Regions from separate parts of the Duffyella gerundensis genome, predicted to be linked through region 3. Evidence: predicted binding sites of a transcription regulator. Region 3 holds the regulator's gene; each other region holds the start of a gene.
The links. The regulator Fur, encoded in region 3, represses iron uptake genes when iron is present. The targets are predictions, from matches to a motif close to ATAATAATGAGAACNACTATCAA.
Positions count from the first base shown of each region.

Region 1: the regulator Fur is predicted to act here: its motif matches at 5,299-5,321, upstream of fhuE (ferric-rhodotorulic acid/ferric-coprogen receptor FhuE).
Region 2: the regulator Fur is predicted to act here: its motif matches at 4,101-4,123, upstream of fepD (Fe(3+)-siderophore ABC transporter permease).
Region 4: the regulator Fur is predicted to act here: its motif matches at 5,724-5,746, upstream of fhuF (siderophore-iron reductase FhuF).

Region 1 covers NZ_LN907828.1:112,477-120,266, forward strand. Annotated here, with positions in the region: gene EM595_RS17720 (amidase) at 1-505, shown strand, start outside; gene EM595_RS17725 (purine-cytosine permease family protein) at 505-1,821, shown strand; gene biuH (biuret amidohydrolase) at 1,808-2,491, shown strand; gene EM595_RS17735 (YdgH/BhsA/McbA-like domain containing protein) at 2,687-2,893, shown strand; gene fhuE (ferric-rhodotorulic acid/ferric-coprogen receptor FhuE) at 2,998-5,154, opposite strand; gene EM595_RS17745 (U32 family peptidase) at 5,477-6,355, opposite strand; gene ubiU (ubiquinone anaerobic biosynthesis protein UbiU) at 6,365-7,360, opposite strand; gene ubiT (ubiquinone anaerobic biosynthesis accessory factor UbiT) at 7,559-7,790, shown strand, end outside.
Region 2 covers NZ_LN907827.1:524,267-532,056, reverse strand. Annotated here, with positions in the region: gene EM595_RS02460 (enterobactin synthase subunit F) at 1-1,288, shown strand, start outside; gene EM595_RS02455 (ATP-binding cassette domain-containing protein) at 1,313-2,101, opposite strand; gene fepG (iron-enterobactin ABC transporter permease) at 2,098-3,072, opposite strand; gene fepD (Fe(3+)-siderophore ABC transporter permease) at 3,075-4,058, opposite strand; gene entS (enterobactin transporter EntS) at 4,195-5,433, shown strand; gene fepB (Fe2+-enterobactin ABC transporter substrate-binding protein) at 5,428-6,330, opposite strand; gene EM595_RS02430 (isochorismate synthase) at 6,559-7,731, shown strand; gene EM595_RS02425 ((2,3-dihydroxybenzoyl)adenylate synthase) at 7,743-7,790, shown strand, end outside.
Region 3 covers NZ_LN907827.1:1,193,439-1,201,228, reverse strand. Annotated here, with positions in the region: gene EM595_RS05490 (YbfA family protein) at 18-218, opposite strand; gene pgm (phosphoglucomutase (alpha-D-glucose-1,6-bisphosphate-dependent)) at 435-2,075, opposite strand; gene seqA (replication initiation negative regulator SeqA) at 2,100-2,639, opposite strand; gene ybfF (esterase) at 2,888-3,658, shown strand; gene ybfE (LexA regulated protein) at 3,806-4,078, shown strand; gene fldA (flavodoxin FldA) at 4,226-4,756, shown strand; gene fur (ferric iron uptake transcriptional regulator) at 5,117-5,560, shown strand; gene EM595_RS05455 (hypothetical protein) at 5,617-6,012, opposite strand; gene glnS (glutamine--tRNA ligase) at 6,209-7,790, opposite strand, start outside.
Region 4 covers NZ_LN907827.1:695,437-703,226, reverse strand. Annotated here, with positions in the region: gene prfC (peptide chain release factor 3) at 1-608, opposite strand, end outside; gene yjjG (pyrimidine 5'-nucleotidase) at 769-1,449, opposite strand; gene rimI (ribosomal protein S18-alanine N-acetyltransferase) at 1,475-1,915, opposite strand; gene EM595_RS03165 (DNA polymerase III subunit psi) at 1,884-2,297, opposite strand; gene rsmC (16S rRNA (guanine(1207)-N(2))-methyltransferase RsmC) at 2,406-3,449, shown strand; tRNA gene EM595_RS03155 (tRNA-Leu) at 3,589-3,675, shown strand; tRNA gene EM595_RS03150 (tRNA-Leu) at 3,711-3,797, shown strand; tRNA gene EM595_RS03145 (tRNA-Leu) at 3,827-3,913, shown strand; gene EM595_RS03140 (DUF1435 domain-containing protein) at 4,030-4,314, opposite strand; gene EM595_RS03135 (GGDEF domain-containing protein) at 4,544-5,641, shown strand; gene fhuF (siderophore-iron reductase FhuF) at 5,784-6,578, shown strand; gene EM595_RS03125 (YbaK/EbsC family protein) at 6,659-7,117, shown strand; gene EM595_RS03120 (GT-D fold domain-containing glycosyltransferase) at 7,520-7,790, shown strand, end outside.

The sequences.
Region 1 (7,790 bases), on a different replicon from region 3:
CGACCGTTCGGCCACCTTCGCCGCGCTGGTGGCGCTGGAGAGCGACCTCAGCGGCATGCGTTCGCTGCCGCGCGAGGAGATGTCGCCGCACCTGCAGGCGATGCTGCAACAGCCGTGGCGCGCAGAAACCTTTACCGATGCCATCGCCGATCGCAAAGCGGTGGTGAATCAGCTGTGGCGTTTTATGCAGCGCTACGATCTGATCATTACTCCAACCCTCGCCACGCCGCCCTTTCCGCTCAATATGCAGGGCCCGGAGATCATCGCTGGCCGCATGGTGCGCAGCGATCACTGGCTCTCCTTCTGCTATCCCTTCAATTTTTCCGGGCAGCCTGCCGCCTCCGTGCCTGCGGGTTTCACCGCCAGCGGCTTGCCGGTGGGCATGCAAATCGTTGGGCGTCACCTGGATGATGCCACCGTACTCGCCGCCAGCGCGGCATTTGAACGCCTGCAGCCGTGGAACGCGGTGCAGCCTCCCTTGTTTGCTACCAGAGAGAAACCGTGATGAAAACATCCGCCTCAACGCCTGCGCTTGAACAAGAATTTGAACATGAGCCCGTGCCGCTCAGCCATCGTCACTCCACCCGCTCAGTCTCCGCTGTCTGGTTCGGCTTCCCGATGATCCTGACCAACGCGCTGTTCGGCGGCATCATTACCTGGCATCTCGGCTTCTGGCCTGCGTTGATCGCCATTCTGCTCGGCAATCTGGTGCTGTTTGCTTACGTGGGTGCGCTGAGCTGGTTCGCCGGGCATACCGGCATGAACTTCGCCCTCCAGGCAAAACGCACCTTCGGCACCAAAGGCTATATTCTGGTGTCGGGATTTTTATCGACGGTGGTGATTGGCTGGTACGCCTTTCAGACCGGGCTGACCGGCACGGTGATCAACCAGACCTTTGGCTGGAACGCGCTGGCGGTCACCGCCTTCTCGATGGTGCTTTACACCGCAGTGACCTTTCTTGGCGTCCGCGCGCTGTCGCTGCTCGGCATGATCGCCGCGCCGCTGTTTGTCATTCTTGGCCTGGTCGCGCTGTGGCTGATCGCTGCCAATCATGATTTCAGCACCATGACCCAGTGGAAAGGCAGTGCCAGTGCCGCCGGTGCGATGACTATGGGCACGGCGGTGACCATGGTGATTGCCGGGTTCGCCGATTCCGGCACCATGACGGCGGACTTTACTCGCTGGTCTAAGGATGGCCGTTCTGCGGTGATCGCTGCGTTCTCGGCGTTTCCGGTGGCTAACGTTGTCTCGTATCTGTTTGGCGTGGTGATCGTGGCGGTGGGCGCGGCGGTCGATCCGCTGCACAACGGCGGTAACTTTCTGCCGCTGCTGATGGGCCACAGCGATGTGCTCTCCGCCATCGCCTTTCTGTTTGTGTTTATCAATCTCGGTTCAGTCTGTACCCACTGCCTTTATAACGGTGCAGTCGGCTACAGCCACCTTTTTAACAGCAAGATGCGCCTGTGGACCATTATTCTTGGGCTGATCGGCGGCGCGCTGGCGCTGGCGGGCGTCTGGCAATATTTTCTGCAATGGCTCAGCCTGCTTGGCATCGTGGTGCCGCCGTTTGGCGCGGTGATGATTGTCGACCTGATTTTCCTGGCGGGCGTCAGTCAACAGCGCAAAGTGGCGGCGGTGCACGGCCAGGCGTTTATCGCCTGGGGCATCGGCAGCCTGTGCGCGGTCGTAGCGCACCTCGCCTTTCCGCAGTTTGGTGAAGCGGTGATCGGCATCGTTACCGCCGCGTTCAGCTATCTGCTGATCGTCAAAGCCAGTAAAGTCAGCCATCCGGCTATGGAGAAGAAAAATGTTGGCATTTAGCGTTGATTCCACCCCTTACGCGTGGCCGTTTGACGGCGCTTTCTCGCCGCAAAACACCGCGTTAGTGATTATCGATATGCAGGCTGATTTCTGCGGCGAAGGCGGCTATGTCGATACCATGGGCTATGACATCGCCCTGACCCGCGCGCCCATTGCGCCGATTCAGTCGGTGCTGATGCGCATGCGCGAACTCGGCTTTCCGATTATTCATACCCGTGAAGGCCACCGACCCGATCTCAGCGATCTGCCCGCCAACAAGCGCTGGCGTTCCAAACGCATGCAGGCTGAGATCGGCAGTGAAGGTCCCTGCGGCCGTATTCTGGTGCGCGGTGAAGCAGGATGGGAAATTATCCCAGAGCTGGCGCCGCTGCCCGGTGAAGCGATCATTGATAAACCGGGCAAAGGGTCATTTTATGCCACCGATCTGGAATTGATCCTGCGCAGTCAAGGCATCGCCAACCTGATTCTCACCGGTATCACCACCGATGTTTGCGTGCACACCACGCTGCGTGAGGCGAACGACCGCGGCTTTGAATGTCTGGTGCTGGCAGATTGTTGTGCCGCTACCGAACAGCATCATCATGACGCCGCAATCAGCATGATTCATATGCAGGGCGGGATTTTTGGTGCAGTAAGCAACGCCGCCACGCTACTGGATGCGCTGGGCTAAAGGTGGCAGGTAGAGCGCATGGCGTTGTGTTTATCACAGCGCCTTTTTTATGCCCGTTCATCAGAGCAGTGACCGGCCCCTAATAAATGTGATCTGGATCGCACTTTTTGTCACTACGCTAATAGTAACAATGGTTATTATAACCCCCATCGAAGGCAATCACGTCTTCAACCATACCGATGAAGGATTATAACCATGAAAATCATTAACGCTGCTGCAGCCGTTGCCCTGTCTGTTCTTTCATTCGCCAGCTTTGCCCAGAGCGTAACCGCTACCGGCGATACCCTGGACAACACCGAAGCGAAAATCGCCATGCAGGCGCAGGAACAGGGTGCGCAATACAAAATCACCGAAGCTTATACCAATAACGGCGTGCACATGACCGCTGAGCTGTATAAGTAAGAGATGGTTGCATAAGGACATGCCAGACAAGGTCGCCCGCGGCGGCCTTTTTTGTGACCGATAAAAAAGGGCTCCCTCAGGGAGCCCTTTTTGTTGGCGGAGAATCAGAACTTATAGCTGGCGGTCACGGAGACGTTACGCGGCTCGCCCCAGACAATTGAGTCGCTGACGTTGGTGTCATACTCTTTGTCGAACAGGTTATTGATGTTCGCCTGTAACGTCAGCTGTTTGGTCAGCTGATAACGGCTGAACAGGTTGACCAGCGCATAGCTGCCCTGCTCGGCGTGCCAGGTGCCGTTGCCTTCCGGCGCATCGACATCCTGCCAGACGTGCGTCTGCCAGTTAACGCCGCCGCCAACGGTCAGCTCCTGCAACATCGGCAGGCGATAGCTGGTAAACAGCTTCAGCTGGGTGCGCGGCAGATCCGGGTTCACCGCCGTGCCGTCACGTTCTGCCGCAATGTAGCGCGTGCCGCCGAAGGTCATCTGCCAGTTGTCGGTGATCGCGCCGTTGATCTCAAACTCAATCCCGCGACTCACCGTACCATCCACCCCTTCATACGCGGTTTCAGTGCTGTTCGGAATGATGCGACCGGTGCTTTGCGCCACGTTGTCCAGCTCGCTGCGGAACAGGGTCAGTGAGGTAGTCAGACGGCTGTTAAACCAGTCCGATTTCACGCCCGCTTCGTAGTTTTTACCGATTACCGGCGACAGATAACCGCCATTGATGTCGCGATAGGTCTGCGGCTGGAAGACCGAGGTGTAGCTGGCGTAGGTTGACCAGTTTTCATCGATGTCATAAATCAGCCCGGCGTACGGCGTGATGTTATTTTTCTCAATGTTGGCGGTCAGCGTGTCGTTGGTCCAGCGCGTGTAACGCGCGCCGACGATCAGGTGCAGCGGATCGGCCAGTGAAATACGGGTTGCCATATAAGCCGATTTTTCCCGCGTGATATCTTCCTGCGACAGCGAGCGCTCGCCCCAGTCGGTTTCACGGAAGTTACCGTTATAGCTGTTGAAATCGCCCAGCATTTCGCTGGAGATGTTTTCAAAGGTGCCGTAATAGGTGTTGTGCTGTTTGGTGTAATTCACTCCGACCATCAGCTCATGCTGGCGACCAAACAGTTCATACGGCCCGTTAGCAAAGGCGTCGACCGCATCCATCTTGCGTTCACCGGTGTTATAGCCGGTGCCGCCCACGACTGGATAGCCAGCGTAAGGTGAAACGCCCGCGCCGGTATTCTTATCAAAGTAGCCCTGAATGTAGAGCTGACGGCTGTCGAGCGTGGTGACATTGTGCGTGCCGTTCAGGGTGGTCTGCCAGCCGTTATCAAAGTTTTGCTTCAGGTTCACAAAGGCTTTTTTGCTGGTTTTGTCGTTGTAGGCCCAGTCCGGTGCGGTGTTAAAGCCACGACGATAGTCGGTCTCGCTGCCGTCGACGTACCAGCGCGGCACGCCGCCCCACGTCACGCTGTCGGCGTTGGTTTCCTGGTATTCATAACCCAGCGACAAGGTGGTGGCATCGGTAAGATCGGCATCGATCACACCATAGATAAACTTCTTCTCAGCACCGTAACGCTCGACATAACTGTTGCGATCCTGATAACCAGCCACCACGCGGCCGCGCACGTTACCCGATTCGCTCAGCGGCGCGGAGAGATCGGCAACGTAGCGCTGTTTATTCCAGCTGCCATAGGTCGCCGAAACGTCGCCGGTAAACTCGCGGCTGTCAGCATGCTTACGCACCATGTTGACCGCGGCAGACGGATTGCCCGCGCCGGTCATCAGGCCGGTCGCCCCGCGAACCACTTCAATGCGTTCATACATCGCGGTATCGGACTGCGCATCGCCGAGGTTCCAGCGCGGCTCAAACACCGTTTTGATGCCATCAACCATGTAGTTATCGATCAGAAAGCCGCGCGAATAATAGGTGCGACGATCGAGATCGGCCACGCTCTCCTGAATGGCGGTGGTGTTATTCAGCACGTCGCCCAACGATTGCAGCTGCTGATCTTCCATACGTTGTTTACTGACAATGCTCACCGACTGTGGGATGTCGCGGGCGACCAGCGCCATCTTGGTACCGGAACGCGTCACCGGCACGCTGTAATCGCTGGCGGCGCTGCTCTCGGCCGCATCACTGGCAGAGGCATCAACGGTCAGCGTCTGCTGTTCCTGTGCCACGGCTTCAGCGGCGTACACCTGCGGTGCGGCAAGCGCGGCACCCACCATCAGGGCGACCACAGACAATGAGGTACGCATGCCGGTAACGGCGTCAGAACGAACTTCCCGGTTACAACGTGAAACAGAAGACATCATTTTACCTCAGAAGAGTTTTTTTATTATTTCCACCGTATGCGCCGCTGCTGCTAACACCTAAAAAAGGCGCTGCAAGTCGGAACACAAATGAGAATGAGAACTATAATTTTTTTATTTGATGTGTAAAAGGATATTAAGGAACTTTTCCGGATTTCTGCAAACGTGTCTTTTCACACGGTGGGATTCGATGCCATCAGGGGGCTGAGGAGATGAAAAGACGGCCCGCTATAGGGTGCGGGCCAGTAGAAAGAAGAAGTTAGCGAGGTCAGGATGCCAGCGTCATACCCGCAACTTTGCGCCAGTAACCGTTGCAGTCGTTGCCCTGCGCAACCATCAGCGGCGCCTGGCCCTGTTCATTAGCGCGAAAGCGATCGATCATCTGCAATGTGCTGGCATCCTGCGGCGACAGACGAACAATATCGATCAGATTTTGCATGCTCAGCAGATCGTTACCGAGGTTGTAACAGTAGCCACTCAGGGTTTGAATGCCATTCAGCACAAACACCTGCTGTCCCTCCTGCGATTTTACGGGGCGTCCGGTGGGATAGTTTATGCAGCAGGTTTCGCAGGCGTCTTTTGCCCGATTCTCCGAGCGGGCGGTAAAGCAGCGCGCCGAGAGCGCCAGCGGCAGATGGCCGTAAGCCAGCAGCTCGATCTCAAACCGCTGCCGCAGGCCACGTTCCTCACACTGCTGCATCAGCAGCCGCAGCCAGTCGCGCGACATCTCCACCGGCAGGCACCAGCGCGTCATGCCCTCTTTCACCAACAGCTGCAACGTATCAACGTTGTAGACATTCAGCGTCGGTCCGGCAACAAACGGCAGCCTGCGCTCAGCGGCCATGTTAACGGTGCCGAAATCATTGGCCTCAATCAGAAACTCGCCGTTCTCGACGTAACGCTGTAGCTCTTTCAGCTCCGATGGCGACTGCAGCAGCGCCAGCGTGCTGAGCACCACTTGCTTGCCGCTGGCTGCCAGTTCGCGTGCCAGCGTCATCCAGCCCGGATAAGTGGTGGCGCGCCGTTTGCTGCACACCGCCTCGCCGAGGCAAACGATATCAGCGCTGCTGTTTGCCGCCTGCTGATAAAAACTTTCCAGCTCGCTGGCTGGCCAGTACCAGAGCACCGGACCAAGAGAATATTGCATTCTGCCTCCTTATTGCCATTCACGGTGGTAAGCGCCCAGCGTGGTCTGCGTGCCTTCGGCCAACTCGCCCAGCGACTGCATCCACTGCGGTGCAACCGCAAACTGTTCCGGCTGTGCCATGCACCGATCGATCGCCTGGCGCCAGACGCGCGCCACCTGCGCCACATAAGCCGGGCTGCGCTGGCGCCCTTCAATTTTTACCGATGCCACGCCCGCGCGCAGCAATTCAGGCAGCAGCGCCAGGGTGTTCAGGCTGGTCGGCTCTTCCAGCACGTGATAACAACTGTCGTCGACCTGATAGCGCCCTTTACATAAGGTGGGATAACCGGCGCTTTCGTCAGGCGCATAGCGGTCGATCAGCACCTCATTCAGCCGCGATTCCATGCCTTTTGGCGTCTGCTGCCAGCGCACAAACTTCGCTGGCGAGCAGGCACCCGCGCTGTTGGGCGACTCGCCGGTGAGCCATGACGAGAGATAACAGCGCCCTTCCGCCATGATGCACAGGCTGCCAAAGGCGAACACCTCCAGCGGCACCGGCGTACTGCGCGCCAGCTGTTTAACCTGATGAATCGACAGCACGCGCGGCAGCACCACGCGATGCAGATTAAAATGGCGATGATAAAAGCGGATCGCCTCGAGGTTGGTGGCTGACGCCTGCACTGACAGATGCCGTTCCACCTGCGGATAGCGCGTGGCGGCATACTCCAGCGTGGCGATATCCGCCAGAATCAGCGCATCGGCACCGTTTTGCGCAGCAACGTCGATCGCCCGCTGCCAGCGCGTCATGCCGTCCGGATGGGCAAAGGTGTTGATCGCCACATGCAGTTTGCGGCGATGTTGATGCAGATAACGCGCCGCCTCAGCCAGCTTTTTATCGGTAAAGTTAAGCCCTGCAAAGTGACGCGCATTAGTGTCATCCTTCAGCCCAACATAAACCGCATCGGCCCCGTTTTCGATCGCGGTGCGTAACGCAGGCAAATTGCCCGCCGGGCACAACAGCTCCATAGTTGATCCTCTCAGCTTGCAGATGGGCGTCGAGTCTAGGCAGCCTGCGCGATGAAAATGTTGATGTAAGGCAGAGAAACCGCAGTTGTTGAGCGTAAGAGGATTTTTTCTGCCACCCACGCGCTTTTATTGATCCCGGCACGGGCGGCTAAAAATCCCTGTGGCAGAATCAGTGAAATTTTTTTCAGGAGTTGAACCGTGCTGAAACGATTACAGAATCTGTGTGTGCAAAACGGCCCCGCGCTGGTCGGGCTACCCGTGGCGTTGACGCCTTTTCCGCTGAGAAAGCGGATGTTAGAGCAGCTGCTGAACGCGCAATTTCGCCAGGCGTTGGCGGAGGGCGATCTCGATTTTCTGCAGGATCACTTCCTCGGTATTGATATCCTCGACATGGGCCTGCGCTGGGTTACCACGCTGCAACAGGGTCAAC
Region 2 (7,790 bases), 670 kb from region 3:
GCTCAATGAGATCGATCATGCGCTGTGCTCCCTGCCTGGCATTGAACAGGCGGTTACGCACGCCTGCATACTGGGCCAGCAGGATGCCGCTCAGGGCGATGCCCGCCAGTTAGTGAGCTATGTGATTGCCCGCGATCCTGTCGACGGCGATGCACTGCGCCAGCAGCTAGCCACACTGCTACCGGCGCATATGGTGCCAGTCGCCATCGTTCAGCTGGCGGAATTTCCGCTGAGCGTTAACGGCAAGCTGAACCGCAACGCGCTGCCGCTGCCTACTCAACAGGCAGCCCATGCCAGCCGTGCGCCACTGCCTGGCATCGAACAGCAGATCGCTGCGGCATTCTGCCAGCTACTGGGCTGCGAAAGCGTTAGCGCCGACGACGATTTCTTTGCCCTCGGCGGCCATTCACTGCTGGCGATGCGGCTGGCCGCGGGCCTGCGCAAAACCCTGAACCGTCCGGTCAGCGTTGGCCAGATCATGATTGCATCAACGGTGGCCAAACTGGCCCGGCAGCTAACAGAAAATGCAGAAGAGGCGGTAGCGGCTGGCTTCGACGCGGTGCTGCCGCTCCGTGAAAGCACCGGCCCACGGCTGTTCTGCTTCCATCCGGCATCCGGCTTTGCCTGGCAGTTCAGCGTGCTGCAGCGCTATATCGATCCACGCTGGTCGCTGACCGGCATTCAGTCGCCGCATCCGCATGGGCCTTTGCAACACAGCGCGCACCTTGATGCGGTATGCGATGCGCATCTGGCGACCGTGCGCCGCGTGCAGCCGCAGGGGCCTTACTACTTCATCGGCTATTCGCTCGGCGGTACGCTGGCGCAGGGCATCGCGGCGCGTTTACAGGCGCTCGGCGAAGAGGTGGCGTTCCTCGGCCTGCTCGATACCTGGCCACCGGAAACGCAGAACTGGGATGAGCGGCGCGGTGAGAACGTACTGGATCAGGCGGTACTGGATGAGGTTAATCGTGAGCGTGAGCAGTTTCTTGCTGCACAGCGTAATGCCGCAGGCGAGGAGATGGCAGAGCTGTTCAGCACCATAGAGGCTAACTATGCTGATTCGGTGCGCCTGCTGACCACCGCACGCAGCGCCTGTTTTTCCGGTAAGGCGACGTTATTTCTTGCGGAGGAGACGCAGCAGCCGGGCCAGGATCCGCAACGCGCCTGGGCGCCCTTTGTCGGCAGCCTTGAGATCTGGCCGCAGCCCTGTGCGCATGTCGATATCATTTCGCCACCGATATTTACCCGCCTTGGACCGCAGTTGAACCAGCTGCTCAGCCGGTTCTGACTTTTACGCCGCCGCGAGGCGGCGTTATTTCTTCCGGCCCAGCGGCACAATCAGCGGCGTGTGAGAAACCGGATCGTCGATAATGGTACAGCGCAGCCCAAATACCGCTTCTATCAACGCTTCATTGACGATCGCTTTTGGCGCTCCCTCTGCCAGAATCTGCCCGTCGCGCATGGCGATTAAATGTGTGGCGTAACGGCAGGCGTGATTCAGATCGTGCAGCACCACCACCAGCGTGCGTCGATGGCGTTGGTTAAGATCCTGCATTAGCTCCAGCAGTTCAATTTGATGAGCAATATCAAGCCAGGTGGTCGGCTCATCGAGCAGCAATAACGGCGTTTGCTGCGCCAGCACCATGGCGATCCATACGCGCTGTCGCTGGCCGCCGGAGAGCGTATCCACCGTTTGTTGCGCCAGGTTTGCCACGCCGGTGGCCTGCATCGCTTCCTGAACCGCCTGTTCATCGGCCGCCTGCCAGCGGCTGAACAGCGACTGATGCGGGTAACGTCCGCGCGCCACCAGTTCGCTGACGGTGATGCCGTCTGGCGCGGTCGAGGTTTGTGGCAGCAGGCCTAACCGACGCGCCACCTCTTTAGTGGGATAACGCGCTATCGCTTCGCCATCAAGAAACACCTCGCCCGCCTGCGGTTTCATCAGGCGGCTCAGGGTGCGCAACAGCGTCGACTTACCGCAGGCGTTTGGCCCAATGATCACCGTAAGCTCACCATCGGGAATGGTCACCGACAGATCGCGGGCAATAAGGCGTTTTTCATAGCCGAGCGTGAGCCGTTCGGCTCGCAGACGTGAATTCATTTGCGTCGTGACTCCCGCACCAGTAAAGCCAGTAAATAGAGACCGCCAAGGCTAACGGTGATCACACCGACCGGCAGCTGATAAGGCTGAAACAGCCGCTGGGCAGCGAAATCCGCGCCCAGCAGCAGCAGCGCACCGCACAGCGCTGACATCGGCAACAGCAGCCGCAAACCGCCACCCAGGCGGCGGGCGATCTGCGGTGCCACCAGCGCCACAAAGGAGACAGGGCCAACCAGCGCAGTCGCCGCCGCGGTAAGCATCACACCCACCAGCATCAGCAGCATGCGCGTTCGTTCAACCGGTACGCCCAGCGCGCAGGCGCTTTCATCGCCCATCTCCAGCAGCCGCATGCGACGCGCCAACAGACCTGCGCCCAGCAGCGCCATCACAATCAAAGTGCCAGTCAGCGGCAATTTCGCCCAGGTTAAGCCATTCAGGGAACCGGCGCTCCATAACCCGGCACTCAGCGCGGCATCCAGTGAGGCGCTGATCACTAGCCAGCTGTTGAACGCCATTAACAGCGCCCGTATGCCGATGCCAACGATAATCAGGCGAAAGGTATCGACGCCGTTACGCCAGGCGAGCAGCCATACCAGTAGCGCGGTGGCGATACCGCCCACCATAGCGGCTGCGGTCATGCCGCCCATGCTCTGGTCAAACAGCACCAGCGCGACCAGCACACCGGTATAGGCGCCGGTGTTAAAACCGAGAATATCCGGGCTGCCGAGGGGATTACGTAACAGCGACTGAAAAATAGCACCGCTGACGCCGAGCGCCGCGCCAATCAGCAGCGCCGTCAACACGCGAGGCAGCCGCCAGTCGATCACGATCAACGCCACATTGCGCGGCGCGCTACCGGTCAGTGCCTGCCAGACCTGAGCAGAGGTGAACGCCAGATTACCGCTTTGTAGCGCCAGCATACCCAGCGCAAAACACGCCGCCAGCAGCAGCCATGGCCAGAGAGCACGCATCGTTATCGTCTCCCCATCTGCTGGCGCACCAGCACAATCAGCACCGGCGCACCGATAAAAGCGGTCACGATGGAAACGCGCAGTTCACCGGGCACCAACAGGCGACCGATGATGTCGGCAGCCAACAGCAGGCAAGGCGTTAACAACAGGGTAATGGGCAGCAACCAGCGATGGTCGTCGCCCGCCAGACGTCGCGCAATATGCGGAGCCATCAGGCCAAGAAAGGCGATCGGGCCGACGGCTGCGGTGGCTGCGCCGCACAGCAACGTAATGGCAAGCAGGCCAGCCAGCTGGGTGCCAACCACGCGCGTGCCCAGCGCGGTAGCCAGTTCGCCGCCCATGCTCAGACTGTTCAGTGGTCGCGCCAGTGTCAGTGCCAATAGCGTGCCGATGGCAATCGCTGGCGCCACGGTGGCCAGCATCGACATGCTGCGAATATCCAGCGAACCGGTGTGCCAGAAGCGCAGATGATCGTAAATCTGCGGATTGAGCAAAGAGATACCGGAGGTCAGTCCCTCCAGCACGGCACTCAGCGCCACGCCCGCCAGGGTCAGCCGCACCGGATTGGCACGTCCGCCGCCGATAGCACCGGTGAGCGCCACCAGCAGCGAGGCGAGCAGTGCACCACCGAAGGAGAACCACAGCCAGGCCGCTGGCGTATCGGCGCCAAACAGCGCGATGCCGATCACCACCGCAAAGCCGGCACCGGCATTGATGCCTAAAATACCGGGATCGGCGAGCGGATTGCGCGTTAGGGTTTGCATCAGCACCCCAGCAAGGCCCAGTGCGGCACCGGCCAGCCAGCCGGCCAGCGTGCGCGGTATGCGTGCTTCACGCACGATCAAGCAATCCGCGCGATGACACTGGCTGGTCAGCGCGTCGGCAACCGTTTGAAGCGGGATAGATTTGGCGCCCAGCATTACGCTCAACGCCGAAAGGATGATCAACAGCAGTAACAGACCTGTGATTCCGCCAGCCTGGCGCATTACGCTCTCCGCTTTCGGCGGCCCGTTGGCCGCGGTGCAAACATGATAATGATTGTTATTATCGTTATTACTCGTATTACCTATGTTACCATGACTCAATACCGATCTGACGCGTAAATTGCTGCAAGGCATTGTAATGAAGAAATCTTCCCATCTGATTGACCTCAGCTTATTAAAAACCCATCCCGACTTTCGCGCCGTGTTCGTTGCGCGTTTTCTCTCGATTCTGGCGCTTGGCATGCTGGTGGTGGCGGTGCCGGTGCAAATTCAGCAGCTCACCCACTCCAGCTGGCAGGTTGGCCTGTCGGTGACCCTGGCGGGCGGCGGCATGTTCATCGGCTTGCTGCTCGGCGGCGTGCTGGCTGACCGCTATCCACGTAAACGGCTGATTCTGTTTGCCCGTTCAACCTGTGGCATCGGTTTTGTCGGCCTCGCCTGCAACGCCCTGCTCCCTGCACCCTCGCTCACCGCGATCTATTTGCTGGCGCTGTGGGATGGCTTTTTCGGTGCCATTGGCGTTACCGCGTTGCTGGCTGCCACACCCGCGCTGGTAGGACGCGAAAATCTGATGCAGGCGGGTGCCATCACCATGTTGACAGTGCGGTTTGGCTCAATCCTTTCACCGGCGGTAGGTGGCCTGGTGATCGCCAGCGGTGGCGTGGTCTGGAACTATGCGCTGGCGGCGCTGGGCACGCTGTTGACGCTGCTGCCCTTGCTGCGGCTGCCCGCATTGCCACCTCCGCCACAGCCGCGCGAAAATCCCCTGCGGGCGCTGGCGGGTGGTTTCTCTTTTCTGCTGGCCAGCCCGCTGGTGGGATCGGCTGCGCTGATCGGCGCGCTGATTACCCTGGCAAGTGCGGTTCGCGTGTTGTATCCGGCGCTGGCACCGCACTGGCTGGTGGCACCGGCCCAAATTGGCCTGATGTATGCCGCCGTGCCTGCCGGTGCGGCAATCGGCGCCTTAACCAGCGGCCAGCTCAAAACGGCAGCCCGCCCCGGTCAACTGATGCTGATCACCGCTCTGCTGGCTTTTATCGCGCTGGCACTTTTTAGCCTGATGCCGCAATTTTGGCTGGCGCTGCTCTGCCTGGTGGCGTTTGGCTGGCTCAGCGCGATCAACAGCCTGTTGCAGTACGCCATGATTCAGTCGCTCACACCGGATGCGTTATTAGGAAGGGTAAACGGGTTGTGGACGGCGCAGAATGTCACCGGCGATGCGCTTGGTGCCGCGCTGTTAGGCGGCATGGGATCGCTGTTGCTGCCGCAGCAGGCAGCGACGGTATTTGGCGCCGCCGCCGCGCTGGTGGCGGTTGTTATGCTGCTGACGCTGCGCGGTTTACGCCGTTACCGTCAGCCTGCCGCCTCGCTCTCATGAGGATGTGAACAGGGTTTCCAGCCGCGTCAGCAGGTTGCTGGCGCTAAAGTAGTCCAGACGGAAGGTATCGGTGCCCAGCGCATACACCCGTTTTGCTTTTACCGCCGCGGTATCGGCAAGAAACGGATTTTGCATCAGGGCGCTGGCGTCCGCCTCCGTGGCGGCAAACAGCAGATAGCTCTGGCCATTGAGATCGGTGGCCAGATTCTCACCGCCAGACTGAATGATATCTTTTCGCTTACCCATGCTGTGGCTGGTTTGACTCACAGGCGGCCTGGCCAGCGTGAAACCGAGCTGCTGCAGCAGCTTTCCCTGCGCAGAATCAGCGGTCCAGATATTGGTGGAGCGGCCACCGGCGTTATACACCATTGCCGTGACGGGCTGTGGTGGCAGCGTGATCTTCTTCTTCAGCGCCGCTTCGCGACGATCAAAATCCTTCACAATTTGCGCTGCCTTCGCCTCATGCCCGGTGGCCTCTCCCAGCGTCGCAACCACCTGCTGCCAGCTCTTATCATCGTAATTAACCACCAGCACCGGTGCAATTGCCGACAGCTGATCCACCAGCTTAATGGCGGAGTCGTTGCCGGTGGCGCTGACCACAATCAGATCCGGCGCCTGTTCCGCAATCGCCTCGGCATTGGCTTCACCAATATAGAGACGCTTCACGCCGCGCTGCGCGGCGACGTCGCCCCACTGATGGAAAAAGCCCTGCTTATCCGCCAGACGGCCGCCCGGTGCGGTGGCGCCACTGGCGACAACCGGCGCGTCAATGGCCAGCAGCGATCCGGTCAGGGTAACGCTGGTAGAAACAATCCGCTGTGGTGCCTGCGCCAGGGTAAGGGTGCCCTGCGCACTTTTAATCTCGCGCGGCCAGCTTCCGGCAGCATGCGCCATCATGCTAAACAGCGAGCACAGCAGCGTGGCGGTAACAATAAACGGTCTGGCTTTCACGTAATTCACTCCTTTAAAGCGGCGGTCAAACAGGCGCAAAAATCGCCGTCTGACGGCTCGACGCGAAGAAAATGCGCCCTGTTTATTGACTCTGAACGGCAATCGACGTAGGTTACAGAGCCACAATACAAATGATAATAATTATCACTACTCTTATCATTTAGAGGTTGGATTATGGTGGAAACTTCCGTGTTTGAAAATGCCTTTGTAGAGGATTTTGACGCCGTCAGTCGCGGCTTCTTCTATCTGTCTCCCTGGCGCAGCCTGTGGACTCAAGGGTGCTTTAGTCGACTGACCACGCCGGTGGCAGGCGCTGAACAGCCCGATGGCGCGTTTCAATGCCAGCTTCGCCAACAGTTCAGCGAGGCGAAGCAACAGGGCATTCAAAATCCCATTATGGTCGGCGCGATTCCTTTTGATGCGAGTCAGCCTTCGGCGCTGTTCATTCCCGAAGCGAGCCACTTTTTTGATCGTCAGCAGCTCGCTGGCGGTTTTACCGATACGCCTTTACCCACGGTAACAAGCCGCACTGCGCTGCCGGATCATGCCGCCTTTACCGACATGGTGGCACAAGCGGTAAACGCCACCTCGCAGGGTGAACTGGATAAAGTCGTGCTGTCGCGGCTGATGGATATCACCACCGAGCGGCCGGTCGATACCGCCATGCTGATGCGCCGTATCATTAACCAGAATCCCACCAGCTATAACTTCCATGTGCCGCTGCCTGACGGCGGCTCACTGCTCGGCGCCAGCCCGGAGTTGCTGTTACGTAAGCAAAACGGCGAGTTCAGCTCCTGCCCGTTAGCCGGTTCCGCGCGGCGTCAGCAGGATCGGCAACAGGATAATGCTGTCGGCCAGCGCCTGATGCACTCCTCTAAAGATCGTCACGAGCACAAGCTGGTTACCGATGCGATGCGCGATGTGCTGCAAAGCCGCAGTTCGCTGCTTTCGGTGCCGGAAACGCCGCAGCTGGTGACCACGCCAACACTGTGGCATCTGGCCACCTGGATCAACGGCGAAGCGCGCGATCCACGCGATAACGCATTATCTCTCGCCAGCCTGCTGCATCCGACGCCTGCACTCAGCGGTTTTCCGCACGCCAGGGCACAAAAGCTGATTGCTCAGCTGGAACCTTTTGATCGCCATCTGTTTGGCGGCATCGTCGGCTGGTGTAACGAAGCAGGCGACGGCGAATGGGTCGTGACGATTCGCTGCGGCACCGTTCATAACACACGCGTGCGACTGTTTGCCGGCGCAGGCATCGTGCCCGATTCCTCGCCGGAATCTGAATGGAATGAAACCGGCGTTAAGCTCGACACCATGCTGCGCGCTTTTGGATTGCAATAAGAGAAGCCACTATGACTATTTCCTATACGCGCTGGCCTGACGATCTCGCCGCGCGCTAT
Region 3 (7,790 bases):
TCATGCCAGTCAGAAAATTACCAGATATCGCGTCCGGCGGCCTCAGCCTGAGCCAGCCACACCGGTTTCTGGCTGGTTTTACACCAGACACGGTGCAGATAACTGTAAAACCGCGCGCGATCGTCGCGCAGTAACATAATCGGTAATGCCAATAAGCCGATCACGATAACGGCGATGCGTCGTGTAATTATTTTTAGTGAAGAGTAGTTTTCATACATGTTCGGCCCTCCCTCTTGCGTATGTGCTGCGAAAGTAAATGTGATCTGGCTCTAATATTACGCCCGGAGCTGTACAATTACTACTCATCAGACCAGAATTGTTGTGCTTTTTTTAATCACGCCAGACGACAGCACACGGAAAAGAAAAACGCGCTCAAAAAGGCCATAAAAAAAGGCGCTGACCAGCAGCGCCTTTCACACAGTAACGGGAAATTATCAGGCGTTTTTTAACACTTCACTGACGATCTCTACCGCTTCTTTTTCGATCTTTTCGCGATGCTCAGCGCCGAGGAAGCTTTCACAGTAGATTTTGTATGCATCTTCGGTGCCCGAAGGACGCGCAGCAAACCAGCCGTTTTCCGTCATCACTTTCAGTCCGCCAATTGCCGCGCCGTTACCTGGTGCTGCGGTCAGACGTGCAATGATTGGATCGCCTGCCAGCGTGTCAGCACTGACCATTTCTGGTGACAGTTTAGACAGCGCCGCTTTCTGTGCGGAGGTCGCAGAGGCCTGCAGGCGATTATAGCTTGGTGCACCAAAACGCTCAGCCAGCTCATCATAGTGCTGCTGTGGGTTTTTGCCGGTAACTGCGGTGATTTCAGCGGCTAACAGGCAAAGAATGATGCCATCTTTGTCAGTTGACCACGGCGTACCGTCGAAGCGCAGGAATGAAGCGCCAGCGCTCTCTTCGCCGCCAAAACCAAAGGTGCCATCGTGCAGGCCATCCACGAACCACTTAAAGCCAACCGGCACTTCTACCAGCTTACGGCCAATATCGTTAACCACACGATCGATCATCGCGCTCGATACCAGTGTTTTACCGACCGCAACGTCTTTGCCCCACTGCGGGCGATGCTGGAACAGATAGTTAATCGCTACCGCCAGGTAGTGGTTCGGGTTCATCAGGCCCGCCGGCGTAACGATGCCGTGACGGTCGTAGTCAGGATCGTTGGCGAAGGCGAGATCGAATTTATCACGCAGCGCCAGCAGGCCTGCCATGGCAGATTCGGATGAACAGTCCATACGAATCACGCCGTCTTTATCAAGGTGCATAAAGCGGAACGTCTGATCGACAGCATCGTTCACAATGGTGAGATCAAGATTGTAGAACTCTGCGATGCGCTGCCAGTAAGCGATACCGGAACCGCCTAATGGATCAACACCGATTTTCAGACCCGCTTTCTGAATGGCTGGAATATCGATAACCTGCGCCAGGCCTTCGATGTAAGGCTGGATCAGATCTTGTTCCTGAATACGTCCGCTGGCCCAGGCTTCGCTCAATGGCAGACGCTTAACCTCTTTCAGGCCGTTAGCGATCAGCTGGTTAGCACGATCTTCCACCACTTTGGTCACGTTGGTATCAGCCGGTCCGCCGTTAGGTGGGTTGTACTTGATACCGCCATCTTCCGGTGGGTTATGCGAAGGCGTGATAACGATGCCATCAGCCTGTGCGCCAGCCGCTTTGTTATGCTCGAGAATCGCATTGGAAATAGCAGGCGTTGGCGTATAGCCGTTATCCTGCTGCACAATGATATCCACGCCGTTCGCTGCCAGTACTTCCAGCACGGAGATGATAGCGGGCTCGGAGAGCGCGTGCGTGTCTTTACCGACGTAGCACGGGCCAGTAATGCCGTTCTTCTGACGCTCTTCAGCAATTGCCTGCGCAATAGCCAGAATATGCATTTCGTTGAAGCTCTGGCGTCCCGCGCTGCCGCGATGGCCGGAGGTGCCAAATTTCACCGCATGTTCCGGATTGCCCAGCTCGGGCTGAAGGACATAATACTGAGATGTTAACTGTGCAACGTTAATCAAATCGCTCTGCTGAGCAGGTTGCCCAGCTCTTGGGTGACTGGCCATTGGCGCTTCTCCCTGACGCTTCGGTTAAATGGTGCCGCAGACTTTGTCAGTCAGTTCCTGTGGGAACTGCATGGACTGCATGATGTGTTCGATCATGCTGCCTTTGCGGCCTGTGTTGGTATTCGTAATGACCCAGTACGGAGTGCCGGGAACATGTTTTGGCTTCGTATGGGTGCCGTGCTGTAAAAGCGTTTGCTGATCGCCAGCAAAATAGACGCGCGTCCGGCCCTGCAAAGAGGCGGTCGCATCAGCAAAAGCTTTAGGATCAAGACGATATAAAGTTGACAAAATCAGCATAAAACGGCTCACCGCCTTATTCTGTTCTGCGTATTCATCAGACAGCAGCATTTCACGCACAGCCCGTACGCGATCCTGCGGACGCGATTCCTCTTTTTCCGCAACAGCCGGCGAGCCAGCTACCACCGGGGTGGTTTTTACCGGTGCGCTTTGACCTGCGGTAAATTTCAGCATGCGCCGTAAAATGTCGGAGGCGCTTTCACCAATGTGCTGTGTGTGGCTGGCAATATAGCGATACAGCTCTTCGTCGACTTCAATCGTTTTCATCTTTATCCGTACGGTTTTAACGAGTGGCAGAACCAGTCCATCCTGGAGTGTGACATCAGTACGCAATGCGCTGCAAAATGTGACCTGGTTCTAACATAAGGATTATAAAGTTAAATCCTGAGGGTCGGTAGCGCTGACGTCGCCAGAAGACAAAAGTCAGAATATGCCTTATTCGCGCGGCGCCCTTTTCCAGGACAAGTAAAAAACATGATACCCTAAGCCTTCGTCCCCGCCGTAAGAACTTTGCCATGAATTTGAATGCTCGCTTGCAAACTGAACAATCTGCGCCCCAATGCACGCCACTGCTGTTAATCCACGGCCTGTTTGGCAGCCTGGATAACTTAGGCGTGTTGGCGCGCGGCCTGCGCGATAGGCGTCAGGTGATCCAGGTTGACGTGCGCAATCATGGGCTGTCCCCGCGTTCAGATCAGATGAGCTATGCCGCCATGGCAGCTGATATGTTCGATACGCTGGATACGCTGGGCATTGAGAAAGTATCGGTGATTGGTCACTCAATGGGCGGAAAAATTGCTATGACCATGGCATCGCTGGCCGCGGCGCGCGTTGAGCAACTGGTGATGATCGATATTGCGCCGGTGGATTATCAAACGCGCCGTCATGACGCCATTTTTGCCGCGCTTAACGCGGTGACGGCAGCGGGAGTGGAACAGCGTGCTCAGGCCGCCGAGCTCATGCGCCAGTACATCGATGAAGAGGGCATTATTCAGTTTTTACTGAAGTCTTTTCACGCCGGTGAATGGCGTTTCAATGTGCCGGTTTTGTGGGACAACTATGCTGCTATCTCTGGCTGGAACAGCCTGCCCGCCTCGCCGCATGCTGCACTGTTTATTCGCGGCGGCGATTCTTCCTATCTGGATAACGCCTATCGCGACACACTGCTGGCGCAGTTTCCGCACGCGCGAGCCCATGTGATTGCCGATGCAGGACACTGGGTGCACGCAGAGAAGCCCGATGCGGTGCTGCGCGCCGTGCGCCGGTTTTTAGCTCTGCCAGCATAAATGTCTGTCGAAGCGGGAAATAATTGTTCCCTGCGCTACAGCTGGGTTATTATACCGCGCTAAAATTTACCGGCATCAGGTAAATCGGCTCATTTCAGTTACACTTTGACAGGTTCACCCTCGTCATCCTTTCACTATCGCGAAGCTATGGCAAAAGAAAACACGGACCGCACCACACTCGATCTGTTCGCAGATGAACGTCGACCGGGTCGGCCAAAAACCAGTCCGCTGACGCGTGATGAACAGCTCCGTATCAACAAGCGAAACCAGCTAAAACGCGATAAAGTGCGCGGCTTGCGTCGTGTTGAGCTGAAAATGAACGCCGATGCGGTTGATGCACTTAATGAGCTGGCCGATCGGCGGCAGATGAGCCGCAGCGAGTTGATTGAAGAGATGATCATGGCGCAATTAAAGCTATAGTCATCGCCGCGCGAGGGGAAGAACGCACAAAGCGACAAATGCACGGGCTTTGTGAGTTCCGCCCTCTCCGCCTCTCTGCTATCATTGCGTTTATCTGTGAATAAAATTCACCACCAATTAATTACGTTTCAAGAGGTTATCAAGCGCATGGCAATCGTAGGCATTTTCTTCGGCAGCGATACGGGCAATACCGAAAACATTGCAAAGATGATTCAGAAGCAACTCGGTAAAGACGTTGCAGAAGTTCATGACATTGCCAAAAGCAGCAAAGAGGACCTCGAAGCGTTCGATATTCTGCTTTTAGGCATTCCGACCTGGTATTACGGCGAAGCGCAGTGCGACTGGGACGACTTTTTCCCGACGCTGGAAGAAGTGGATTTCAATGGCAAACTGGTGGCGCTGTTTGGCTGTGGCGATCAGGAAGATTACGCAGAATACTTCTGTGATGCGCTGGGCACTCTGCGCGATATCATCGAACCGAACGGCGCGGTTATCGTCGGTCACTGGCCAACCGAAGGTTATCACTTTGAAGCTTCTAAAGGCCTGGCGGACGATAAGCACTTCCTTGGTTTAGCTATTGATGAAGATCGTCAGCCAGAGCTGACCAACGCACGCGTGGACGCGTGGGTAAAACAAATTTCTGATGAGCTTCATCTGCAGGAAATTATTGAGGCGTAAGCTGAACGCTCAATGTGGGCGCTGGCTCACATTGAGCAGATGGATTTTCCTATGGAAATAATAGATACATATTTGTAACTTTAATCGGCAAATCTGTAGAATACCCCCATCGGTCACACGCTTAATCATCTTAACCATAAAAGTGTTGGTGGTAAGCGAAATGTTAACATATGCTTGCAGCATGATTTCTTCGGACGTAGCGACATTTCTCCTTACATCCAACTGAGTTTTCAGGCTTCCCCTGTAGTTTTCATTTCGATGCTTGAATTTTATAATGAGACACAATTCGTCTAAACGTCGACCGATGTTCAGGGCTTTTCAGCCACATTGTGACTAGCAAAGTAACAGGACAATATCCGCATGACTGACAACAACTCCGCATTAAAGAAGGCCGGCCTGAAAGTCACGCTTCCTCGTTTGAAGATTCTGGAAGTGCTTCAGGAACCTGAAGGCCATCACGTCAGCGCGGAAGATTTGTATAAACGCCTGATTGATATGGGCGAAGAGATTGGTTTAGCGACCGTTTATCGCGTGCTGAACCAGTTTGATGATGCCGGTATCGTAACCCGCCATAATTTTGAAGGCGGCAAATCGGTATTTGAGCTGACGCAGCAGCATCATCACGATCACCTGATCTGCCTCGACTGTGGCAAGGTCATTGAGTTCAGCGATGAATCTATCGAATCGCGTCAGCGCGATATCGCCACGCGTCATGGCATCAAACTCACTAACCACAGTCTCTATCTGTACGGCCACTGCTCAACCGGCGACTGCCGTGAAGATGACACGCTGCACGATAAGTAAGTTCGACTCAGTAGCGTCATAAACCGGTGAATACACCGGTTTTTTTACGCCTGAATTCAGGCACACAACGTTTCCTGCAGATAACGCCAGCGCGGGTTAGCCGTAGAACAGTCAAGAATCGCCACCGCAATGCGCTTCTGGGTTTCACCATTGCGCATCTGTAACTCGCAGTACTGAATTACCACGTCAGTGCCATTCTGTGACAGGATTTCATACTCCCCGGTCGCAATACGCACCCCTTCCCGCTGGCCTTTCAAGCCACGAAACAGCGCTTCCATCGCGGTCAGAGAGAGTCGCTGCCCGGCAGGCGTAATCAGCATAAAAGAGGGGTGAAAGTAAGAGAGGAAAAGATTAAGCGTTTCTTCGGATTCGGAAGCGTTATTAAATATTCTTTCGATCAGCTGGTGCACCACGACCACGCTATGCTTCGCTTCCTGGACCATATCTGTCATTACCTGTTCCTGCTTCTCTCGGTAGAATTAAGTGCGCATAGCCTACCTTAAAAAGAATATTTAACACCCGGAGATTGATTAATTTTTGTTAACTGAGTGGGTATTTTTAACAGCGACCAGCGGCTGTGTTTGCTAGGCAGGCATAAAAAAAGGAGCGAATCCTCGCTCCTTTTTAACATTCATTCAGTTACAGGTATTATTCGCCTGTTTTAGCCCAGGTATCACGCAGGCCAACGGTGCGGTTAAACACCAGGTTAGATGGCGTTGAATAGACGCTGTCCGCACAGAAGTAGCCTTCCCGCTCGAACTGATGCGGTGTTGTTACCGCCACGTTGCGTAAGCCAGGCTCAACAAATCCCTGCCTGATAACCAGTGAATCTGGATTAATCGTCGCCAGGAATTCGTCCGCTGCGCCAGGATTCGGCACGCTGAACAGCCGATCGTACAAACGGAATTCCGCAGCCTGCGCATGCACCGCGGACACCCAGTGAATCACGCCTTTTACTTTGCGGCCATCAGCAGGATCTTTGCTCAGCGTATCGGTATCACAGGTGCAGTAGATGCAGGTGATATTGCCTTCTTCGTCTTTGGCAATGCGTTCAGCACGAATGACATACGCATTACGCAGGCGCACCTCTTTGCCCAGAACCAGACGCTTATACTGCTTATTGGCTTCTTCGCGGAAATCGGCGCGATCGATCCAGACTTCGCGGCTGAAAGGCACTTCGCGCGTGCCCATCTCCGGCTTATTCGGATGATTCGGCATGGTGATGATCTCTTCGTGCGTTGATGGCAGATTCTCAATCACCACTTTCAGCGGATCCAGAACCGCCATTGCACGCGGCGCGTTCTCATTCAGATCGTCACGAATACAGGATTCCAGCGAGGCCATTTCAACGATGTTGTCCTGTTTGGTCACGCCGATACGGCGGCAGAACTCGCGAATAGACGCAGACGTGTAGCCACGACGACGCAGGCCTGAAACGGTCAGCATGCGCGGATCGTCCCACCCTTCCACCACATTTTCGGTGACCAGCTGGCTCAGCTTGCGCTTCGACATGATGGCGTATTCAAGGTTGAGCCGCGAAAACTCATACTGACGCGGATGCACAGAAATGGTGATGTTATCCAGCACCCAGTCGTAAAGGCGGCGGTTATCCTGAAACTCCAGCGTACACAGTGAATGCGTAATGCCTTCCAGCGCATCAGAAATGCAGTGCGTAAAATCGTACATCGGGTAGATGCACCATTTGTCACCGGTCTGATGGTGAGTGGCGAACTTGATACGGTAAATCACCGGATCGCGCATCACAATAAAGTTAGAGGCCATATCGATTTTCGCCCGCAGGCAGGCAGTGCCTTCCGCGAACTCGCCGTTACGCATTTTTTCAAACAGCGCGAGGTTCTCTTCCACGCTGCGATCGCGATAGGGACTGTTTTTACCCGCAGAAGTCAGCGTACCGCGATACTCACGGATCTGCTCCGGCGTCAGCTCATCAACATACGCCAGGCCTTTATTGATCAGCTCAATAGCATACTGATGCAACTGGTCAAAATAGTTAGAGGAATAGCAAATCTCACCACTCCACTGAAAGCCCAGCCACTGGACGTCCTGCTTGATCGACTCAACGAATTCGATATCTTCTTTCGCCGGGTTCGTGTCATCAAAGCGCAGATTACATTCGCCCTGATAATCCTGCGCGATACCAAAGTTCAGGCAGATCGATTTTGCATGGCCAATGTGCAGATAACCATTAGGCTCCGGTGGAAAACGGGTA
Region 4 (7,790 bases), 500 kb from region 3:
TCCTGAATGGTGCTGCCTTTGCCTGACTGATAAAGGTAGGTTTCATCTTTATAAAGGTGATACACGCCTTTAAACAGTTTGCCGCAGCCAATGGGCCAGGTGATGGGCGCACAGGCGATTTTCAGTTCGCTCTCCACCTCATCCAGCAGCTCCATAGGATCGCGAATATCGCGGTCCAGCTTGTTCATAAAGGTGATGATTGGCGTATCGCGCAGTCGCGTCACTTCCATCAGCTTGCGGGTACGATCCTCAACGCCTTTTGCCGCGTCGATGACCATCAGGCAGCAGTCCACCGCCGTCAGCGTACGGTAGGTATCTTCCGAGAAGTCTTCGTGTCCCGGCGTGTCCAGCAGGTTGACCAGGCTTTCACGGTAAGGAAACTGCATCACCGAGGTCGTGATCGAAATACCACGCTGCTTTTCCATCTCCATCCAGTCCGATTTGGCGTGCTGGTTGGAGCCACGGCCTTTTACCGTACCGGCGGTCTGGATCGCCTGTCCGAACAGCAGCACTTTTTCAGTGATGGTGGTCTTACCGGCATCGGGGTGCGAAATAATGGCAAAAGTGCGGCGACGCGCCACTTCTTGCATAAAGGGTGCATTTGACATGGATAGGTCTTCTGTTTCAGCGCCCGGCAGCCCGCTGGCTACCGGGCCGGGAATTCACGATGGCCGGCATTTTCGCCGATCTGTGAGGGTTAAACAATGCAATGCCGCGTAATCATGCAGAAAAGCGGCTGAGGCGTCACGCCGGCAACGATGAAACCCCTCAGGCAAACAGCAGGGTTTCGAGCTCATGCAGCGAGGCTACTTCCCAGTCTGGCGTAATCTGCTCTGGCTTGCTGCGCCCGTCGGCGTTCAGCCAGCAGGTTTTCAGCCCGGCGTTGATGCCGCCTAAAATGTCGGAGTCGGGATTATCGCCCACCATTAGCACGCGATCGCGCGGCGGATGGCCCATTTTTTCCAGCGCGTGATTGAAGATATCGGGGTGCGGTTTAGCCACGCCAACCTGCTCCGAGATCACCAGCAGATCGAAGAAGCCCAGAAAGCCGGTGCGCTGTAGCCGCGCCTGTTGCAGCGCGGTAAAACCGTTGGTAATGATGCCCATCTTCACTTCGCCCTTCAGGCGTTCGATCAGATTAACGGCACCTTTCAGCGGCACGCAAATCTCCGCCATGGCGTTTAAAAAGCCGCTGTTGAGCGTATCCGGCGTGACGTTCAGCCGCTCCGCCCACGGAGTAAAGCGCTGATGCTGCAGTTGCAGCGCGCTAATGGCGCCATTCTGATATTCCACCCACAGCGGCTTGTTGATCGCCTGATAATCGGCGTAATCACCTGCGGAAAAAGCCACGTCATACTGACGAAACAGCTGTTGCAGTCCGGCAAAAGCGTCAAAGTGAAACAGGGTGTCGTCGGCGTCGAAAAGAATCCAGTCCCAGTTAGCTAACATCGTTTCCTCACAAGTCGGGCGACGATTACAGCGTCAGCGCCATAATGATCGCATCTTCACGGCCGGTGGCCGTGGGATAATAGTTGCGGCGCAGCGATACCTGATTAAATTCCAGGGATTCATAGAGTTGAATCGCGGCCTGATTGGACGCGCGCACTTCCAGCCACAGGGTCAGCACATCGCGCTGCAGCAGTGCATCAATCAGATGCAGTAGCAGCTGACGGCCAAAACCCCGCCGCTGGAACGCCGGATCGACCGCAATGTTAAACAGCGTTGCTTCATCCAGCACCACCTGCGTGATGGCAAAAGCGGCCAGCGTGTCGTCGACCGTCAGCCGATAATTCAGGTAGCGCTCGCCCTGATTGCTGGCAAGGGTTTTTTCCGTCCACGGAAAAGCGTGGCTGCGCTGCTCAATGGCAAACGCCTGCGGTAAATCATTCGGGGTGAGAAAGGAGATGGCCGTCATGTTCACAAATTTGTCGCCAGAGTGCGCGTTTCGCCGCGCCGTTGTAATAAAGCTCATCTAAAGCCGGAGAATCGAGCTGAATGCCTGCGCGCGTCAGCGGATCGCTCAGGCCAAGGCACCAGCTGGCGTACTCGCCCTCTTCCGGCAGCATTGCTACCTGATCGGGCGTCAGCGGCATCACCTGATGCGGCTCGAGCGCCAGCGCGCGCAGCACATCAGCCACCAGCGCATCATCCAGCGCTGGCGGTACCGTCGCCACGATCAACAGCCGCGTATCGGGCGCCACCGTCAGGGCTATTTCACCTTTCAATGCGCGCGGACGCCGCAGCTGATACTGCGTAATGCCCATCTGCTGTAACAGCCAGTCACGCCTGGAAGCCATAATATTAACCCGTTTTAGCCACAAGAATGCGGCGCTATGCTAGCAAACCCATCGAACATGCGCCAACAAACCACTATACTCTGCCCTCAGTTTTTTAAGGAGCCAACCATGCCCGCTTTTTCCCCGGCCAGCGAAGTAATCCTGCGCCACAGTGATGAATTTACCGAACGCCGCGTGCTGTTTGCCGGCGATCTGCAGGATGACCTGCCCGCCCAGCTTGAGACGCAGCTCAGCAAAGTCTTTACTCAGCAATACCATCACTGGCAGTTGCTTAGCCCGCGCCTGGAAGAGAACGCGCGTTTTAGCCTGGTGGCAACCGCCGATGACGTCAGCGATTGCGATACGCTGGTTTACTACTGGCCAAAGAGCAAGCCAGAAGCGCAGTACCAGCTGCAAAACCTGCTCTCCCTGCTGCCTGAAGGCTGCGATCTGTTTGTGATCGGCGAAAACCGTAGCGGCGTGCGCAGCGCGGAAGGCATGGTTGAGGCGTGGGCAAAGCTGGATAAAATCGACAGCGCCCGCCGTTGTGGCCTCTATCATGGCAAGCTGGAAACCCGTCCTGACTTTGATGCAGAGAGCTTCTGGCACAGCTACGAAGTGGATGGCCTGACCATTAAAACCTTGCCTGGCGTCTTCAGCCGTGATGGCCTTGATGCCGGCAGCCGCCTGCTGCTGTCTACGCTGAGCGCGCATACCAAAGGCAAAGTACTGGACGTCGGCTGTGGCGCAGGTGTGCTTTCTGCCACGCTGGCCAGCCATTCGCCGAAGGTGCGTCTGACCCTGACCGACGTCAACGCAGCGGCCGTCGCGGCCAGTAAAGCGACGCTGGCAGCCAATCAGCTGGAAGGCGAAGTGTTCCCGAGCAACGTCTTCTCTGACGTTACCGGCCGCTTCGATATGATCATCTCCAACCCGCCGTTTCATGAAGGCACGCAAACCAGCCTTGATGCTGCTCAGACGCTGATCCGCGGCGCGGCGAAGCATCTGAACACCGGCGGCGAGCTGCGTATCGTGGCTAACGCCTTTTTGCCGTATGCCCAGGTACTGGACGAAACCTTCGGCAGTCATGAAGTGCTGGCGCAGACCGGTCGCTTCAAGGTTTATCGTGCGGTTTATGGTCGTGCCGCCAAAGCGTTACGCAGCGCGAAATAAGCGAGAAATGTCCGTTGCCGTCGGCGGCTGACGCTTTTTGCGGCAATCATCCGACGGCGGCGAAATATCTGTTGACGTCCTGAGTAAAACCTCTAGAATGCGCCTCCGTGGTGGCAATACGGTTTCGTGTTGCGGGTATGCGAAGGTGGCGGAATTGGTAGACGCGCTAGCTTCAGGTGTTAGTGTCTTAACGGACGTGAGGGTTCAAGTCCCTCTCTTCGCACCAAACATCACAACTGTTTTATATCGCACAGCATTTGCGCGAAGGTGGCGGAATTGGTAGACGCGCTAGCTTCAGGTGTTAGTGTCTTAACGGACGTGAGGGTTCAAGTCCCTCTCTTCGCACCATGCGGTGATATAATTCAGGACAACTTATTGCGAAGGTGGCGGAATTGGTAGACGCGCTAGCTTCAGGTGTTAGTGTCTTAACGGACGTGAGGGTTCAAGTCCCTCTCTTCGCACCAGTTGTCTTTTTCTCTTCTGCTTCACTGCATTATTCCCCTGCTGTTTTCTGCACGTTTTCCTGATCAATCCTGTTTCATCATCCAGACGCTATTGTTTCACGCCGCCCTGCGGGCGCTTATCCCGTGGTAAAATTCAGTGAAATGGCCGCCAGTGCGCCCGCCAGAGCCAGACAGGATGGCAACAGCAAATAGTGACGCAGCGTTTTATGAAACAGCATGGTCGCAGTCAGCAGCAAAGCGATAATCATCACCAGCCGCCATTCGCTGTAAGAGAGCTGCATCATTGCCAACAGCGGCAACGCCGTGCAGGGCAACAGCACGCCCCACGCGCTATCCAGCCGTTTGCCCATGAACCAACTCACCCCCCACAATCCACATGCGGTAAACATGGCAATGATCATGCTTTTAGCCCTTAGATGATAATGATTACCACTAGCATATGATAATTTTTATCACTTTGCAGCAGGCCGGTGAAACTTTCCCGCCGCCGGATGACAGCCTGGGACGAAAATGCTAAATTCGCTCCGCTTCACACTCAGCTTATCCTTATAAAAAAACAACCCGGCCGCTGGCAGGCGTTGTTGCTTTCGCATCGCGCTTTAATATGTAAAAGCCATGACGAGTACTTAAATGAAATTACAAAGTTATGATGAATTACTTCACAGCAAATACCGATTATCGTTGTTATTATTTTTGGCGCTTAATTTAGCCGCATCGCTGTTTTGTTGTATCCCCGGCACCAGCCTGACCCCCACCACGCCGACCTTACCGGCGATAGTTATTGCCATCAGCAGCGCCTTGCTGTTATTCGCGTTATTTTTCCTTTCTAAACGCAAATTAGCCTTATTAACGTTGGTCGCCTTTTTTATGGGCGCATTATGGGCATGGCATATCACCGATAAATATTTACGCGGCCTGTATATTGATGGCGTTTTTTTATTGTTCAGCCTGATCACCATTTTTTTTATCAGTGCCATCGCGCTGAGCGATTATCTGCTCGCCTTCTGTTTGCATATTGCCCCGGCCTCGTCGGCGGTGCTGGTGCTGGATCAGGGCGAACACCGGCTGTTGATCCTCTTTACCCTCGCCCTGCCGCTGATCGGTTTCACATTGCAGCATATGATGCGCCGCCGCAGCGATCGCTTTACCCGTCAGCTGGTGCAGCAACTCTATGCGGAGAAAGAGAGCTACAGCGATCTCAGCATGCTCGATCCGCTGACCGGCCTTTATAATCGCCGCGGCCTGAAAAACCGGCTGGCAAACCTGCCGGGCGATGGCACCAGCAATCACTTCGTGCTGCTGCTCGATATCGATCATTTCAAGGCATACAACGACAATTACGGTCATGCGATGGGCGATCAGGCACTGGCGCGCGTCTCGGTCGCCATTCGCGATGCGGTGCGCTCGCGAGATATTGTCGTGCGTTACGGCGGTGAGGAGTTTCTGGTGCTGCTGACCAATGTGGATGCCGCCATCGCTATGAAGCTGGCCGAGCGCATTCGTCAGTACGTGCTTAACCTTGAGATACCGCATCTGTTCAACGATCGGGTCGCCACTCATGTCACGCTCAGCGCCGGGATTGCCCCGCTGAATGAAGCGGGCTTTGAAGCGGCACTCGCCAACGCCGATCGGGCGCTTTACGTCGCCAAACATCAGGGTCGCAACACCCTTCTCGCTTGGGAAAACCTCTCATCGGCGCGCGTTGTGCAAACGGCCAGCGCGCGTTAATCCCTTCCGGCTCGCTACCGCGGGCCGGGCAATTTTTATGCATAATCTTTTTTGCCGCTATTGTGAGCCTGGTTTTTTATGGATAGAATCAAGAACGATTATCATTTGTTTTCGTATCCCGATTCCCTATACAGGATGTCGCATGGCCACTCTCTCTCGTCAGGTACAGCAGTTCAGCAGCGCACCGCTGATCTTTCTGCAAAGCGATCGGCCACTGGCGACATCCATCGACGCGCTGCTGCATGAGCATCGCGCCTACTTCATCGATACGCTGCACCTCAACGGCAATGCGCCCGCCGACAGCCTGACGCTGGGCGAATGGTCCACCAGCGCCTGCTGGCAGGATCTGCAGCAGCGTTATGGCGATGACGTTTACAAGCAACATCCCGATCAGTTACGCGAAGCCAAGCCGCTGCAATCGCTGTGGGCACAATGGTATTTTGGCCTGCTGGTACCGCCGCTGATGCTGGCGCTGATCCTCGAATCCCGCGCGCTTGACTGCTCGCCACAGCATATCCGCCTGCAACCGCACGCTATCGGTCGTCCGGCCGCGTTCTGGATTGATGTGCAGGAAGATGAAGACGCGCGCTATCTTAATGCGGTGCAGCGTATCGATCGCCTGGTGCAGCACACCTTAATCCCGATGGTCGACGCAATCACCCGCCACGGCGACATCAACGCGCGACTGATCTGGAACAACACCGGCTTTTTGATGCACTGGTTTTTAGGCGAACTGAAAGAGAGCATTCCGGAACTGACCCGTCTGGCGCTGGAACACGCACTGTTCTTCAATAAGCAGCTGATCGACGGCAGCGACAACCCGCTTTATCGCACGGTGATTCCACGCAACGGCACCATGGAACGCCGCAGCTGCTGCCAGCGCTATCGCCTGCCCGACGTGCAGCAGTGCAACAGTTGTACACTCGCCGCCAGCTAACCAAAATTTCATCCTGACGACATTTACACTTCAGGCTGCTTATGGCAGCTTTGTTGCCTTCTTTTTGCCTGGAGAACAGCATGAGCCTGGAGTCGGTACGGCGCTTTTTCGCCGAACATGCGCCTGACATCGACATTATTGAGCTGGCCGAAAGCACCGCCACGGTGGAGATGGCCGCACGCGCGCACCATGTCGCCCCGGCGCAGATCGCCAAAACCCTGTCATTGAAAGTGAAGAATGAGGTGATCCTGGTGGTGACCTGTGGCGACGCGCGGCTCGATAACCGCAAGCTGAAGCAGGCGCTGGGTGCCAAAGCACGCATGCTCAGCGTGGATGAGGTGGTGAATTATACCGGCCATCCGGTGGGTGGCGTGTGCCCGTTTGGCCTTGAACAGCCATTGCAGGTTCTCTGTGATATTTCGCTGCAACAATTTAGCGAAGTCTTGCCCGCCGCCGGTTCAATCCACAGCGCGGTGCGTATTTCGCCAGCGCGCATGGCCGAACTGACCGATGCGCGCTGGGTAGATGTCTGCCAGTAAAACGCGACTTTGCGCTGCCTTTTCAGAAGCGATCGCGCTTTATGAACAAGGCAGCGCAATTCATTAATCCATCATTCCAGCAATAGCATCGCTCGCCGGGCATCTCACACTTATTCCTGAAATAAGAAATATCCGTATTAACAGCTCGGTTAATACGCTTCTTTCATCACCGCAAAATAACCCTTAATAACCTTAAGTGGACGCCATTAATAAACGGCATACCGACACTGATAATATTCCGCTTGCAGATCGTTTAAAGCAGAAAGAGAGCGATACTTTAAGAACAATCGCAGCATTGAAATGGCAAATAATGTGATATAAATCACCACCAGAACACTCTTTCAGCTTCCTGATTTTGACCCGCCTCGTTGCGGCAAAGCTCAGCTTAATTGCAGGTCAACTATGCCCAGTTTGTTTGCCATTTACAGGAAATTCAGATTTCCTTTCAAATTCATGCATGCGGCGGTTAAGTATCCTGCTGCCAACGCCAGCGTGAAAAAATACTCGGTGATGTCGATCGAAGAGACTATCGATCGTCTGCTGAGTGATAAAACGGTGTCGTTAGCGCGTTATGGCGATGGCGAGCTGGAGATGACCTACTACAAAAACATCGGCTTTCAGCCCTTTGATGCACGCCTGTCAGAGCGCCTGAAAATGGTGCTGCGCGATGCGC